Linked DNA regions of Kaistia algarum. The protein of the gene in region 2 binds, or shares a complex with, the protein of the main gene of each other region. Links are inferred from orthologs where the notes say so. Each region holds a gene or a part of one and is shown on either strand. Other genes may lie near its edges.

Region 1 (5,451 bases), 2.1 Mb from region 2 along the record:
TGGCTGGCAGCGAGGATATCGCCGCGCTTCCAGGCCAGAAACGGCCCGAACGGGACGGCAATCAGCAGCGGCACCATCAAGGGCCCGAACGTCATGTTGAAGAACGGCGCGCCGACCGAGATCTTCCCGCCGGTCAGGGCTTCGAGAACCAGCGGATAGAGCGTGCCGGTCAGGACCGTGGCGCAGGCCGCCGTCAGGATCAGATTGTTGAAGACGAGCGCGCCCTCGCGGCTGATGGGCGAGAAGACACCGCCGGGCGTGAGCGAGCCGGCTCGCGCCGCGAACAGGGTCAGTCCCCCGCCGATGAAAAGGCAGAGGATGCAGAGGATGAAAACGCCGCGCGTCGGGTCGCTCGCAAAGGCGTGGACCGAAGTCAGGACGCCGGAGCGGACGAGGAAGGTGCCGAGCAGGGACAGCGAGAAGGTCAGCACGGCGAGCAGGATCGTCCAGATCTTCAGCGCGTCGCGCTTTTCCATGACGACAGCGGAGTGCAGCAAGGCCGTCGCCGACAGCCACGGCATGAAGCTGGCGTTCTCGACCGGATCCCAGAACCACCACCCGCCCCAGCCGAGCTCGTAATAGGCCCAGTAGGATCCCATCGCGATGCCGAGCGTCAGGAACAGCCAGGCAGCCAGCGTCCAGGGCCGAACCCAGCGCGCCCATGCCGCATCGATCCGGCCGTCGATCAGCGCGGCGATAGCAAAGGAGAACGAGATCGAGCAGCCGACATAACCGAGATAGAGCAGCGGCGGATGGATGGCGAGGCCGATATCCTGCAGCACCGGATTGAGATCATGGCCCTCGGCCGGGGCCGGATTGAGCCGCAGGAACGGGTTGGAGGTCGCCAGGATGAACAGGAGAAAGGCGGTGCCGATCAGGGACTGAATGGCGAGAACCAGCGCCTTCAGCCGCATGGGAAGGTTGTTGCCGAAGAGGGCGACCAGCGCGCCGAACAGCGCCAGGATCAAGACCCAGAGCAGCATGGAGCCTTCGTGGTTTCCCCAGACGCCGCTGATCTTGAAGATGAGCGGCTTCATCGAATGCGAATTCTCGACGACGTTGACGACCGAGAAATCCGAGACGAGATAGGCGTGGGTCAACGCCGCGAAGCTCGCTGCGACGAAGACGAATTGCGCGATCGCGGCGGCCGGCGCCACCGCCATCAGCGGGCCGTCATGGCGCAGCGCGCCGACCAGCGGCAGGACGGAGCCGACGATCGCGAGCGCCAGGGCCAGCACCAGCGCGTAATGGCCGAGTTCGACAATCATTGGATCGCCCTCGGCGCCGGGCCTTCGGCGGCGGTCTCGGGCCGCCACTCGCCGCTCTTCTTCAGCGCCTCGACCACTTCCTTGGGCATGTAGGTCTCGTCATGCTTGGCGAGGATCGTATCGGCGGCGAAGAAGCCGGCCGGATCGACCCGGCCCTCCGCCACGACGCCCTGCCCCTCGCGGAAGAGATCGGGCAGGATGCCGACATAGTGGATCGTAACCGCCGCCTTGCCATCAGTCACGGCGAAGCGCACGGCGCCGCCATCCTCCTTGACGAGGCTGCCGGTCTCGACAAGGCCGCCGAGGCGCAGGCGCCGCTCGGGTCCCGGCGGGCTGGTGGCGATCTCGGACGGTGTCGCGAAGAAGGCGATGCCATCCGACATCGCGTAGAGCACGAGCCCGACGGCGAAGACGAGAACCGCTCCCGCTACGCCGATGAGGCTGAGACGCCGTTGCTTCCTCGTCATGATCGCGATGCCGTCCCGTTCTTCGTTCTCATGGCGCCGTGCCGACGCCGTTGTCCGCGGCCGCCTTCTCGACGGCAGCCAGGACCGTGCTGTTGCCGGCCAGCGCCTTGCGCGCCTTGTCGAGGGCGGCTTGCGCATCGGCCGGACGCCCCAGCACGATATAGGCACGAAACAGCCGCGCCCACCCCTCGGCGTCGTCCGGCGAGGCATCGAGACGCGCGGCGAGGCCCGCGACCATTCCCTCGATCATCTGCTGGCGCGCGGCCGGCGTCTGCTGGGACGCCGCGGCGACATCGGCGGCGGTCGGCCCGGGTGCGGCCTGACTGGAAGCCATCGGTCCCGTCGCAACCGGTCCAGCCGAGCCGCCCTGCACCTTTTCCAGCTCGGCCTTCGCGACCGGCAGCCATGGCGCATCGGCGGGCGAATCGGCGATCAGCCCGTTCCACGCCGCGATCGCCTCGTCCTTGCGGCCCGACTGGCTGAGCGCGACGGCGAGATAGAAGCGCGCGCGGGCATTGCCGGGATCGCCCTGAAGCGCCCGCTCGAAGGCGGTCCTCGCCTCTTCCGTGACCAGGCCGCCATGGGCGCGCGTCACCGCCTCGCCGAAGAAGGCGTCGCGCTCCGGCGTCGCGCCAAGTATGCGGCGCGAATTGTCGAAGGCGCGGGCGGCGTCGTCGAAGCGGCCGACGCGCATATAGACCGGTCCCAGAACCTCCCAGCCCTTGCCGTCTTCCGGATCCTGGGCGAGATGCGTCTCGACCTTGAGCACCAGGCTTTCCAGCTCGGGGTCAGCCGCAGCCGCGCGCCGTTCGGCGATCGGCTGGTCGATCAGATTGGGGGAGCCCAGCGCCAGATAGGTGCCAACCGCAATGAGCGGAATGGCGATGACGGCCGCGAAGGTCGCAAGAGCCCGGACAGGGGACGATCCCGCTGGATCTGCCGCGCTCGCCTCATCGGTCTTCAGCAGGCGGCGGGAGATTTCGAGGCGGGCGGCGTCGGTTTCCGCCTCGCCGATGAGGCCGCGCTCGCGGTCGCGATCCAGCTCCGTGAGCTGGTCGCGATAGATCGCGCGCGCCGATGGGTCGGCGGAAACGGCCCCTGCCCGCGAACGTCCCAGAGGAACGAGTATCGCGAGCGAAGCGGCGGCCGTCAGAACGGCCATGGCGATCCAAAGCAGCATCGGTCTCCAATGCCCTGCAGGCTGGCGGCGCCCCAAGCGGCGCCTCGCGCATTCAGGGCCCCGAATAGCCTCTAGCCATTCGGGCGACCGTCCGCATAGCGCAATCTGTCACAGGCGCGTTTGCGCCCGCTCAAATTACCGTCAGTCGACCGCCCGCCACGTTCCGTCGGGCTGGCGGCAAGCCGTGCCGCGCGCCGTCTGCGGCTGGCCGTCGATCCAGATTTCATGCGTATAGTCGCGGCACTCATAGGCATTGACGTTGTAGCGCGGGCCCGGAATCACCTCGCCGCGCGTGCTGCCGGAATTCCACGCGACAGGTGTGCCGGGACGGCCATTCTCAAGCGCCTGCATCTGCGCCTGAGCGGCCTGCTGCTCGGCCTGCGCGTCCAGGCTGACACCAATGGCATTGCCGACAAAGGCCCCGATGAGACCGCCAGCCACCGTCGCCGCGACTTTGCCGGACCCCGAGCCGAACTGGTTGCCGATGAGCGCGCCGGCCGCCGAGCCGCCGACGATGCCCACCTGCTGGTTGGTCGGAGACTGGCAGGCAGACAGCATCAGTCCGGTCGTGCCGACGACGATCAGGGAAATGAGCCTCATTGTTCCTCTCGAGCCTTTCGCCGGCCCGGACCGACACGTCCGATCGCGGGTCCCATGCAGCAGCACCATGGCGGAAATGGGGTTTAGCGACAGCCGGCATGGGCTTCAAGCAGCTGGCAGGCTCAGTTCGGCCCGCAATCCGCCAAGGGGCGAGGCTCGCAAGACGAAGGTGCCGCCATAGATCTCGGCAAGATCGGTAACGATCGAAAGCCCGAGCCCTGAGCCCGGCTTGGTCTCGTCAAGCCGGCGACCGCGACGCGTCGCCTCGACGATGTCCGCGTCAGAAAGGCCTGGGCCGTCGTCGTCGATCGCGATCGTCAGCCAGCGCTCCTCATCGACGACGGCGCCGAGCGCGACGGTCACGCGAACCTTACTCTTCGACCATTTGCAGGCATTGTCGACGAGATTGCCGATCATCTCCTCGAAATCCTGCTGCTCGCCCCGGAACTTTACGCCGTCCGGAACCTCGGCCTCGATGGAGAGGTCGCGGTCGCCATGGATGCGCCGCATGGCGCGCAGCAGGCGCGCAACGATCGGCTCGACATCCGTCACCACGCCGATCACCTTGGAGCGCGCCGCGATCCGCGCCCGCTCCAGATGGTGGTGGATCTGGACACGCATCAGTTCCGCCTGTTCGGCGACCTTGTCGGCCAGCGGACCTTGCGAAGCGCGCGCCTCGTTGGTGATGACGCTGAGCGGCGTCTTCAGCGCATGCGCCAGATTGCCGACATGGGTGCGGGCCCGTTCGATGATCGCCTGGTTGGAGTTGATGAGGGCATTGAGTTCGCGGGCCAGCGGCTCCAGTTCGGCGGGGAACGGACCTTCGAAGCGCTGCTCGCGGCCCGACCGGAGTTCGGCGAGTCCGTGGCGCACCCGGTCCAGCGGCTGCAGCGCCCAGCGCATCAGCACCCAGATCGCCGCGATCAGCCCCACGCCGAATACCGACAAAGTCAATGCGACGCTGGTCTGGAAACGGCGGATTTCCGTCTTCAGATCGCTGACATTGCCGGCGACGACGACGTCGTAGCGATGATCGGCGTCGAAGGTGAAGGTGCGGCGCAACAGCCGCAGCTCCTGGCCATCGGGGCCGGTCAACGTCGCCGATTCGATCCCGTCGACGGTGCCGAGCACCTCGGCCCGGGCCATGTCCAGCGTGTCGGTGGCGAGCGAACGCGATGCCATGAGCACGGGGCCGCTGGCGCGGCCAACCTGCCAGTACCAGCCGGAATAGATAAGCTCGAAGCGCTGTTCGCCGAGATTGCCGGGATCGTGAAGCTCGCCCGGCGACTGGGAGGCGAGATTGCCGACCAGCGTCTTCAGATAGACGCTGAGGCGCGCGTCGAAGGCGCGCTCCGCAGTATCGCGATAGAGCGAGGAGAGGATGAACCCGGCCGCGACGAGCGCGATCGCCGCCCAGACCGTCGCACCGGCGATCAGGCGAAAGGCGAGCGAGTCGACACGAACCCTCATGAGCCGCCCGGCGTGATGATCCGGTAGCCGAGGCCGCGAACCGTGTCGATCAGATCCGGCGACACCTTCTTGCGCAATCTCCCGACGAAGACCTCGATCGTGTTGGAATCACGGTCGAAATCCTGATCGTAGAGATGCTCGGTGAGCTCCGTCCGAGACACCACGCGATCACGATGGTGCATCAGATATTCCAGAACCTTGTACTCATGCGCCGTGAGCTTGACGGGATTGCCGTCGACGGTGACGCGGCCGGACTTGGTGTCGATCCGGACCGGGCCGATCTCGATATCGTTGGTGGCGTGGCCGGCGGCGCGGCGGACCAGCGCACGGATGCGGGCCAGCACTTCCTCGATATGGAAGGGCTTGGCGACGTAGTCATCCGCGCCGGCATCGATGCCCTGGACCTTGTCGCTCCAGCGGTCGCGCGCGGTGAGGATCAGGACCGGCATCTTGCGGCCATCGCGCC
Region 2 (8,118 bases):
GGTTCCCTCCTCGAAGACAAGCGGGACAATGCCCATGCCGACGAGGTTGGAGCGGTGGATGCGCTCGAAGGATTGGGCGATCACGGCGCGGATGCCCAGCAGCTTGGTGCCCTTGGCCGCCCAGTCGCGCGACGAGCCGGTGCCGTATTCCTTGCCGGCGAAGACGACGAGCGGCACGCCTTCCTGCTTGTAGAGCATGGCGGCGTCGTAGATCGGCATTTCGGTGCCGTCAGGCCAGTGCCTGGTGAAGCCGCCTTCCTTGCCGTCCAGCATCTGGTTCTTGATGCGGATGTTGGCGAAGGTGCCGCGCATCATCACCTGATGGTTGCCGCGCCGCGTGCCGTACTGGTTGAAATCGGCGGGCCGGACCTGATGGTCGCGCAGATAGGCGCCGGCAGGGCTGGCTTCCTTGATCGATCCGGCCGGCGAGATGTGGTCGGTCGTGATCGAATCGAGGAAGAGGCCCATGACGCGGGCGGTGATGATGTCGGTGACCGGCTCGGGATCGCGCGACATGCCCTCGAAATAGGGCGGGTTCTGCACATAGGTCGAGCGATCGTCCCAGGCATAGGTCTCGCCCTGCGGCACGGCGATCTTTTGCCAATTCTCGTCGCCCTTGAACACGTCCGCATATTTCGACTGGAACATCGCCTTGGTGACGTTCTTGCGGATGAAGGCGGCGATCTCCTGGTTGGAAGGCCAGATGTCCTTCAGATAGACGGGCTGGCCGTCCGATCCGGTGCCCAGCGGCTCGGTGATCAGGTCGATCTGCAGCGAACCGGCCAGCGCATAAGCGACGACCAGCGGCGGCGAGGCGAGGTAGTTCGCCTTCACATCCGGATTGACGCGGCCCTCGAAGTTGCGGTTGCCCGAAAGCACGGCCGCCGCGACGAGGTCGCCCTTGTTGATCGCCTCGGAGATCGGCTCCGGCAGCGGGCCGGAATTGCCGATGCAGGTCGTGCAGCCAAAGCCGACGAGATTGAAGCCGAGCGCGTCGAGATCCTTCTGCAGGTTCGCCGCGTTCAGATACTCCTCGACCACCTGCGATCCGGGTGCCAGCGAGGTCTTCACCCAGGGCTTGCTCCTGAGGCCCTTGGCGACCGCGTTGCGAGCGAGCAGGCCCGCGGCGATCAGCACGCTCGGGTTCGATGTATTGGTGCAGGACGTGATGGCCGCGATCGTGACGTCGCCATGGCCGACCGTGTAGTCGGTGCCTTCCACCGCGACGCGCTTGTCGGCCTCGCCCGGCTTCTTGAACTCGCCTTCCAGAGCGGCGAGGAAGCCGGTCTTGGCGTCGGAGAGCAGCACGCGGTCTTGAGGGCGCTTGGGTCCGGCAAGCGAGGGCAGCACGGAGCCGATATCAAGCTCCAGTATGTCGGTGAACACCGGATCGGCCACGCCGGCATGGCGCCACATGCCCTGCGCCTTGGCATAGGCCTCGACGAGCGCGACGCGGTCGCCTGTGCGGCCGGTCTCGTCGAGATAGGCGATGGTCTCGCCGTCGATGGGGAAGAAGCCGCAGGTCGCGCCATATTCCGGCGCCATATTGCCGATCGTAGCGCGGTCGGCGAGCGAAAGATGGTCAAGGCCCGTGCCGAAGAATTCGACGAACTTGCCGACCACGCCCTTCTTGCGCAGCATCTGCGTGACGGTGAGCACGAGATCGGTCGCGGTGATGCCTTCGCGCAGCTGGCCGGTGAGCTTGAAGCCGACCACTTCAGGGATCAGCATGGAGACCGGCTGGCCGAGCATGGCCGCCTCCGCCTCGATGCCGCCGACGCCCCAGCCGAGCACGCCGAGGCCGTTCACCATCGTGGTGTGGCTGTCCGTGCCGACGCAGGTGTCAGGATAGGCGACGGTCTCGCCGTTCTCGGTCCTGGTCCAGACAGTCTGGGCCAGATATTCGAGGTTCACCTGATGGCAGATGCCGGTTCCCGGCGGCACGACGCGGAAATTGTTGAAGGCCGACTGGCCCCATTTCAGGAAGCGGTAGCGCTCCTGGTTCTGCTTGTATTCTTCCTCGACATTCTTGCCGAAGGCGGCGTTGTTGCCGAAGAAGTTGACGATGACCGAGTGGTCGATGACGAGGTCGACAGGCACGAGCGGGTTGATGCGCTTCGGGTCGCCGCCAAGATTGACCATGGCGTCGCGCATCGCGGCGAGGTCGACCACGGCCGGAACGCCGGTAAAGTCCTGCATGAGCACGCGCGCCGGTCGATAGGCGATCTCACGGTCGCTCTTCCGTGTCACCAGCCATTCGGCGATGGCGCGGATGTCGTCAGCGCTGACCGTGCGTCCGTCCTCGTTGCGCAGCAGGTTCTCGAGCAGCACCTTCAGCGAGAACGGCAAATTGCCGATGCCTGGCAAGCCGTTCCTTTCGGCATCCGGCAGGCTGAAATAGACATAGCTCTCCGCGCCGACCTCTAGGGTCTTGCGGGATTTGAAGCTATCGGGATGCTCGTTGCTCACGATGGACTGGTCCTCGGTTCGGTCGCAGGAACGCCTAGCCGAAGTCGATGCACGAAGCGTGCCCGACCCGGTCAGGCCACTGCGGGACGGCGGCGGAACAAGGCTTCCGCATGGCTTCCGTCGCCTCAGTGTTGACTCAGGTCTTCGCCGCGGCGCACCGGGCGCCGGGTTGCAGGCCTTATAGTGAATTTCGTAAGGAGAAGCCAGAACAAGGAAACTCGCTGCCGTTGGAACCTTTCGAACCTGCGTCGAGGGGCCGCGCTGGCGTCGGAGGCTCGGTGAACCGTCTTGAAGTCCTTGAGCTTTCGGTCGATCGCGGCGGCAGGCGCATTCTGTCCGGCCTGTCGTTCGCCCTCGCCGCGGGCGACCTCATCGTCCTGTCCGGGCCGAACGGGGCCGGAAAGTCGACCTTGCTGCGGGCCGTGGCAGGCCTGCTGCCACTTGCCGACGGCGCGGTCCGCTGGTTGCCGCAGGACCAGCCATTGGCCGAATCCTGTCACTATTTCGGGCATCTCGATGGGCTGAAGCCGGCCCTCACCGTCGCGGAGAATCTGGCCCTGTGGTCGAAGGTCGCAGGCGCGCGGGGTCTGAGCGTCGGCGAGGCGCTGGAACGGATCGGGCTCGACGCGCTGGAGGACCTGCCGGCGGCCTATCTCTCCTCCGGGCAGAAGCGGCGGGTCGGTTTTGCGCGATTGCTTCTGACGCTCCGTCCTCTCTGGCTGCTCGATGAGCCGACCTCTGCGCTCGACATCGCGGCGGAGGCGGCATTCGGCTCGATTCTCGCCGAGCATCTGGCGGGTGGCGGCGCGGCGATCGTCGCGACGCATCGGCGTCTGCCGGTCGCGGCGACGGCCGAACTGGCGCTTCGTCCGGAGACCGGCGAATGAGCCTCTTCCTCGCGCTCATCGGACGAACCGCCCGCCTGTCGCTGCGCGCCGGGGGCGGGGCCTATACGGGACTGGTCTTCTTCCTCTCGGTCGTCGCCGTGGTGCCGTTCGGCGTCGGCCCGGACATGCCGCTGCTGGCGCGGATCGGACCGGCGATGCTGTGGATCGCGGCGCTTCTCGCCACGCTGCTCGGCCTGGATCGGCTTTTCCAGGACGACCGCGACGATGGAACGCTCGATCATCTGATGCTGTCGGGTCTGCCGCTCGAACTGGTCGTTCTGGCCAAGGCCATCGGACACTGGCTGGCGACCGGGCTGCCGCTGATCGTCGGCACGCCGGTCTTCGGGCTGATCCTCGGCCTCGACGCGCCGACGATCACGCTGGTCGCGGCGACGCTCCTGCTTGGAACCCCGGCACTGACCCTGATTGGCGCCATTGGGGCGGCGCTGATCACCGCGATGCGTCGTGGCGGTCTCGTGGTCGCGGTGCTGGTGCTGCCCTTCACCATCCCAGTGCTGATCTTCGGCGTCAGCGCGATCTCGGGTGTGGGCGGCAATGGGCCGTCGACCGCGCCCTTTCTGTTTCTCGCTGCCTTCTCGCTGGCCTCGGCCGTTCTGGCGCCGATCGCGGCGGCCGCGGCGCTCCGTGCAGCCCTGGATTAGCCGATCGTCATCAGGCTGGCATTGCCGCCCGCTGCTGCCGTGTTGGTGCTGATCGACATTTCCTCGACCAGCATGGCGAGCGGGAAATCCTCACGGCCGGCGGCAAGGCCCTCGGGCGATACCGCATGGACGGGGATGATGGGTCCATCCAGCGCCGCGAGTTCGATCTGCAGGCGGATCAACGCGTCGCCGCCGCCTTCGAACAGCACGGCCGCCACGGGGCTGTCGCGCTCGCTTTCCCCGAATACACGTTCCTGCAGGGATGTCGGCAACGCATTTCGGCCGAAGGGAGCATCGGCCGGAAGTACAGGGCGGTTTCCGGTGGCCAGGGCGGCGGCGACCGCGGCGTGGAACCCGGTCTCGGTCTCGGCCTGGACGAGGAGGCGACCGCGCGGGCGCAAGCGGTATTCGTTACGCTCGCCGACCGGGCCGGGCAGTTCGAGAGGCCGTGTCGATGGCGCCAGGGTGCGGTAGCGGTCAAATGATGTGGCTGCCGCAGACAGTCCACTTTCCTTCAGCCAGTCGAGATAGGCGACGAGGGTATTCGTTGCTGTGCCGACCTGCCAGCTGGATGCGGCCGGATTCCCATGGCCAAGTCGCTGGAGATAGAGTGGGCCGCCGGCCTTCGGGCCTGTGCCCGAGAGGCCATTCCCGCCGAAGGGCTGAACACCGACGACCGCGCCGACTATGTTGCGGTTCACATAGATATTGCCGGCGCGAATGCTGCCAGTCACCGCCGCAATCGTCTCGTCGATGCGAGTGTGCAGGCCGAAGGTGAGGCCATAGCCGGTGGCATTCACCGCCTCGATCAGGGCCGGCAGTTCGTTGCGACGATAGCGCAGGACATGCAGCACCGGACCGAAGACCTCGCGCTCGACATCGCCCAGCTCGCCGATCTCAATGAGGGCCGGGGGCACAAAGCTGCCGGTGGCCGTTTCTGGCGGAAGGGGCAGCGAGTGTACCCTGAAGCCTCGTTCGGCCATGGCGGCGATATGCGCCGAGAGCAGTGCCGCCGCCTCGGCGCGGATCACAGGGCCGATATCCGTGGAGAGGCGATCCGGCTTGCCGATCGTCAGTTCGGCCATGGCGCCCAGGATCATCTCGATCGTGCGGTCGGCAATGTCCTCCTGCAGACACAGGATGCGCAGCGCCGAACAACGCTGGCCCGCGCTGTCGAAGGCGGATTGCAGCACATCGGCTGTCACCTGCTCGGCGAGAGCCGAGGAATCGACGATCATGACGTTGAGCCCGCCGGTCTCCGCCACGAGCGGCACGTTGCGACCCTCCGGCGTCAGGCGCTCTGCGAGGCTCGCCTGGATCCGGCGGGCGACTTCGGTCGAGCCCGTGAACAGGACCGCGCGGGTTCGCGGATCGGCGACGAGCGCCGCACCGACGTCGCCTTCTCCCGGAAGGAGTTGCAGGGCCGCCGGCGGGATGCCGGCGCTGCGCAAGATGCGGATAGCTTCCGCCGCGACGAGGGGTGTCTCCTCCGCCGGCTTGGCCAGCACCGGATTGCCGGCCGCGAGCGCTGCCGCGATCTGGCCAGTGAAGATGGCGAGCGGAAAGTTCCACGGGCTGATGCAGACGGTCGGCCCCAGCGGGCGGCTGCCGTCGTCCGCCCGTTCCGCCTCGTCTGCGTAGAAGCGCAGGAAGTCCACGGCCTCGCGCACTTCCGAAACAGCGTTCGGGATCGTCTTGCCGGCCTCGCGCACCAGCAGGCCGATCAGCGAGATCATTGCGGCCTCGAACCGGTCCGCTGCCCGACGCAGGATCGCGGCGCGTTCGGCGGCGGGTGTCGCCGACCAGATCGGTGCCACCGCGTCGGCATGGTCGAAGGCGCTGGCGATATCGGCCGTGGCGGCGGTCACGGCGGAGCCCACGACGTCGCGGCGGTCGGCGGGGTTGCGGATCGTCTCGGCCTTGCCTTCGTGAATTTCGCCGCCGACCATCGGCCGCGCCTGCCATTTCCGGCTGCCTTCGCCGACAAGATGGGCCGCGAGCGTGGCAATCTGCGGCTCGCTGGCGAGGTCGAGGCCCAGCGAGTTGATCCGCGCGCCATGGATATGGCGCGGCGGCCGGATGGAGGGATGCGGGCTCCCCATGGGCACCAGCGCGGCGGCCTCGGCGACGGGATCGGCGACGAGGTCCTCGATCGGTACCGCCGGATCGGAAACGCGGTTCACGAACGACGTATTGGCGCCGTTCTCCAGCAGGCGGCGAACAAGATAGGCGAGCAGCGTCTCATGTGTTCCGACCGGCGCATAGATGCGACAGGGGCGGCCGAGGCGATCGGCACCGACGACCTCCTCATAAAGCGGCTCGCCCATGCCATGGAGACATTGAAACTCATATTGGCCGGCATAGAAGTTCGCGCCGGCCATCTTCATGATCGTCGCCAGGGTCTGCGCGTTGTGGGTGGCGAATTGCGGGAAGATCGCGTCCGGCGCGGCGAGCAGACGCCTGGCGCAGGCAAGATAGGAAACGTCGGTGTGGAGCTTGCGCGTAAAGACCGGGAAATCCTCCAGTCCTGCCTCCTGCGCACGCTTGATCTCGCTGTCCCAGTAAGCGCCCTTCACGAGGCGCACCATCAGCCGCCTCCGGCTGCGTCGGCCAAGATCGATAAGGTAGTCGATGACGAAGGGGCAGCGCTTGCCATAGGCCTGAATGACGAAGCCGATGCCGTTCCAGCCTTCCAGTTCGGCATCGAAGCAAAGCGCTTCCAGGAGGTCGAGCGAGAGTTCGAGTCGATCGGCCTCCTCCGCATCGATGTTGAGGCCGATATCGTAGCGCCGCGCGAGGCGGGCGAGGCTCGTAAGGCGCGGCAAGAGTTCGACCATGACGCGTTCGGCCTGGGCGCGCGAATAGCGTGGATGCAGCGCCGATAGCTTGATCGAGATGCCGGGGCCTTCATAGATGCCGCGTCGGCCGGCTGCCTTGCCGATCGCGTGGATCGCCTGCTCATAGGCCGCGAAATAATGATCGGCATCCGCTGCCGTCATCGCGGCCTCGCCGAGCATGTCGTAGGAATAGCGGAAGCCTTTCGCCTCCATGCGCCGGCTGTTGGCGAGGGCCTCGCCGATTGTCTGTCCGGTGACGAACTGCTCACCCATCAGCCGCATGGCGATCTCGACGCCCTTGCGGATCACGCCTTCTCCGCCGCGCCCGATGAGGCGTGACAACGCCGACGAGAGTCCTTCCTCGCTGGATGTGCCCGTCAGCCTCCCCGTTACGACCAGACCCCAGGTGGCGGCGTTGACGAAAAGCGACGGGCTCTGACCGACATGGGCGCTCCAGTCGCCGGCGGCAATCTTGTCGCGGATCAGCGCGTCGCGGGTCGCGCGATCGGGAATCCGCAGCAGCGCTTCGGCAAGGCACATCAGCGCCACGCCTTCCTGAGTGGACAGCGCATATTCGCGGATGAGGCCCTCGACGCGGCCGGATCCGGGCTTGGCGCGCAGTCGCTCGACCAGATCGCCGGCGATAGCCGCCGCCTCGGCGCGGGCGACGTCCGGAAGCGCGGCCTCCGAAATGAGCAGCGGCATACATTCCAGTTCCGGGCGCCGCGCCGCCGCGGCGATGCGGGCTCGCAGCAGGCTCAACGAGCGAACGCTGCGCGCCAGATCGAGAAACGGCATCTCCGGCGAATCGGAGCCGGAAATCGAGCCGGCTTCCGTGCCCTCGGCATCAGTGATCGCCATGAGCAGGCCCTGCTTCGCCAGGGCATGGGGCGATTTTCCGAGTTCCGCCGCAGCCGCCTGCAGTCGCGCCTTCCATTCCTCGTCGACCTTGATGCCGATCGTGGTGGTACCCATCGTGCTCTCCTGCGATGGTCTGGTTTTACCATCGGCGATAGACGGGTGCAACCACCTGAATGGTTCGGGTTTAACCGAGGTCTTCGTGAACCATGTCCGCGATCAGGCCTTCATCGATAGGCCGATCCGGAGACAGGAACGGTATCGAGCCGCACCGAATCGTGGCATTTCCGAGTCGGCCGCGAGTTGCGATAGCGTGGATGCTGTGCTAACGAACGCGCGGCTTTCGGGCGGGCCAATTTGACGGGTTCCATTCGTCGAAGAAAATTCTAATCCGATCAAAGTGTT

What was found.
Region 1: the proteins of ccmB (region 2) and ccmE are in contact, whole or in part, in a solved structure (PDB 8CE8), measured with the Escherichia coli proteins. The link is inferred for Kaistia algarum from one-to-one orthologs.

Annotation. Positions count from the first base shown.
Region 1 is NZ_JAPKNJ010000001.1:231,327-236,777, forward strand. Bases 1-2,823 are described here. They hold ccmE (cytochrome c maturation protein CcmE), read right to left. Parts: upstream 1,736-2,823; coding sequence 1,265-1,735; downstream 1-1,264. Other genes in these bases: OSH05_RS01110 (heme lyase CcmF/NrfE family subunit), read right to left, coding at 1-1,268; ccmI (c-type cytochrome biogenesis protein CcmI), read right to left, coding at 1,764-2,823. Also shown: more of ccmI, read right to left, coding at 2,824-2,915; OSH05_RS01125 (glycine zipper 2TM domain-containing protein), read right to left, coding at 3,057-3,515; OSH05_RS01130 (ATP-binding protein), read right to left, coding at 3,621-4,985; OSH05_RS01135 (response regulator transcription factor), read right to left, coding at 4,982-5,451. UniProt on the Escherichia coli protein: Heme chaperone required for the biogenesis of c-type cytochromes. Transiently binds heme delivered by CcmC and transfers the heme to apo-cytochromes in a process facilitated by CcmF and CcmH.
Region 2 is NZ_JAPKNJ010000001.1:2,315,841-2,323,958, forward strand. Bases 2,325-5,185 are described here. They hold ccmB (heme exporter protein CcmB), read left to right. Parts: upstream 2,325-3,352; coding sequence 3,353-4,018; downstream 4,019-5,185. Other genes in these bases: acnA (aconitate hydratase AcnA), read right to left, coding at 2,325-2,469; ccmA (heme ABC exporter ATP-binding protein CcmA), read left to right, coding at 2,748-3,356; putA (trifunctional transcriptional regulator/proline dehydrogenase/L-glutamate gamma-semialdehyde dehydrogenase), read right to left, coding at 4,015-5,185. In the rest of the region: more of acnA, read right to left, coding at 1-2,324; more of putA, read right to left, coding at 5,186-7,830. UniProt on the Escherichia coli protein: Required for the export of heme to the periplasm for the biogenesis of c-type cytochromes.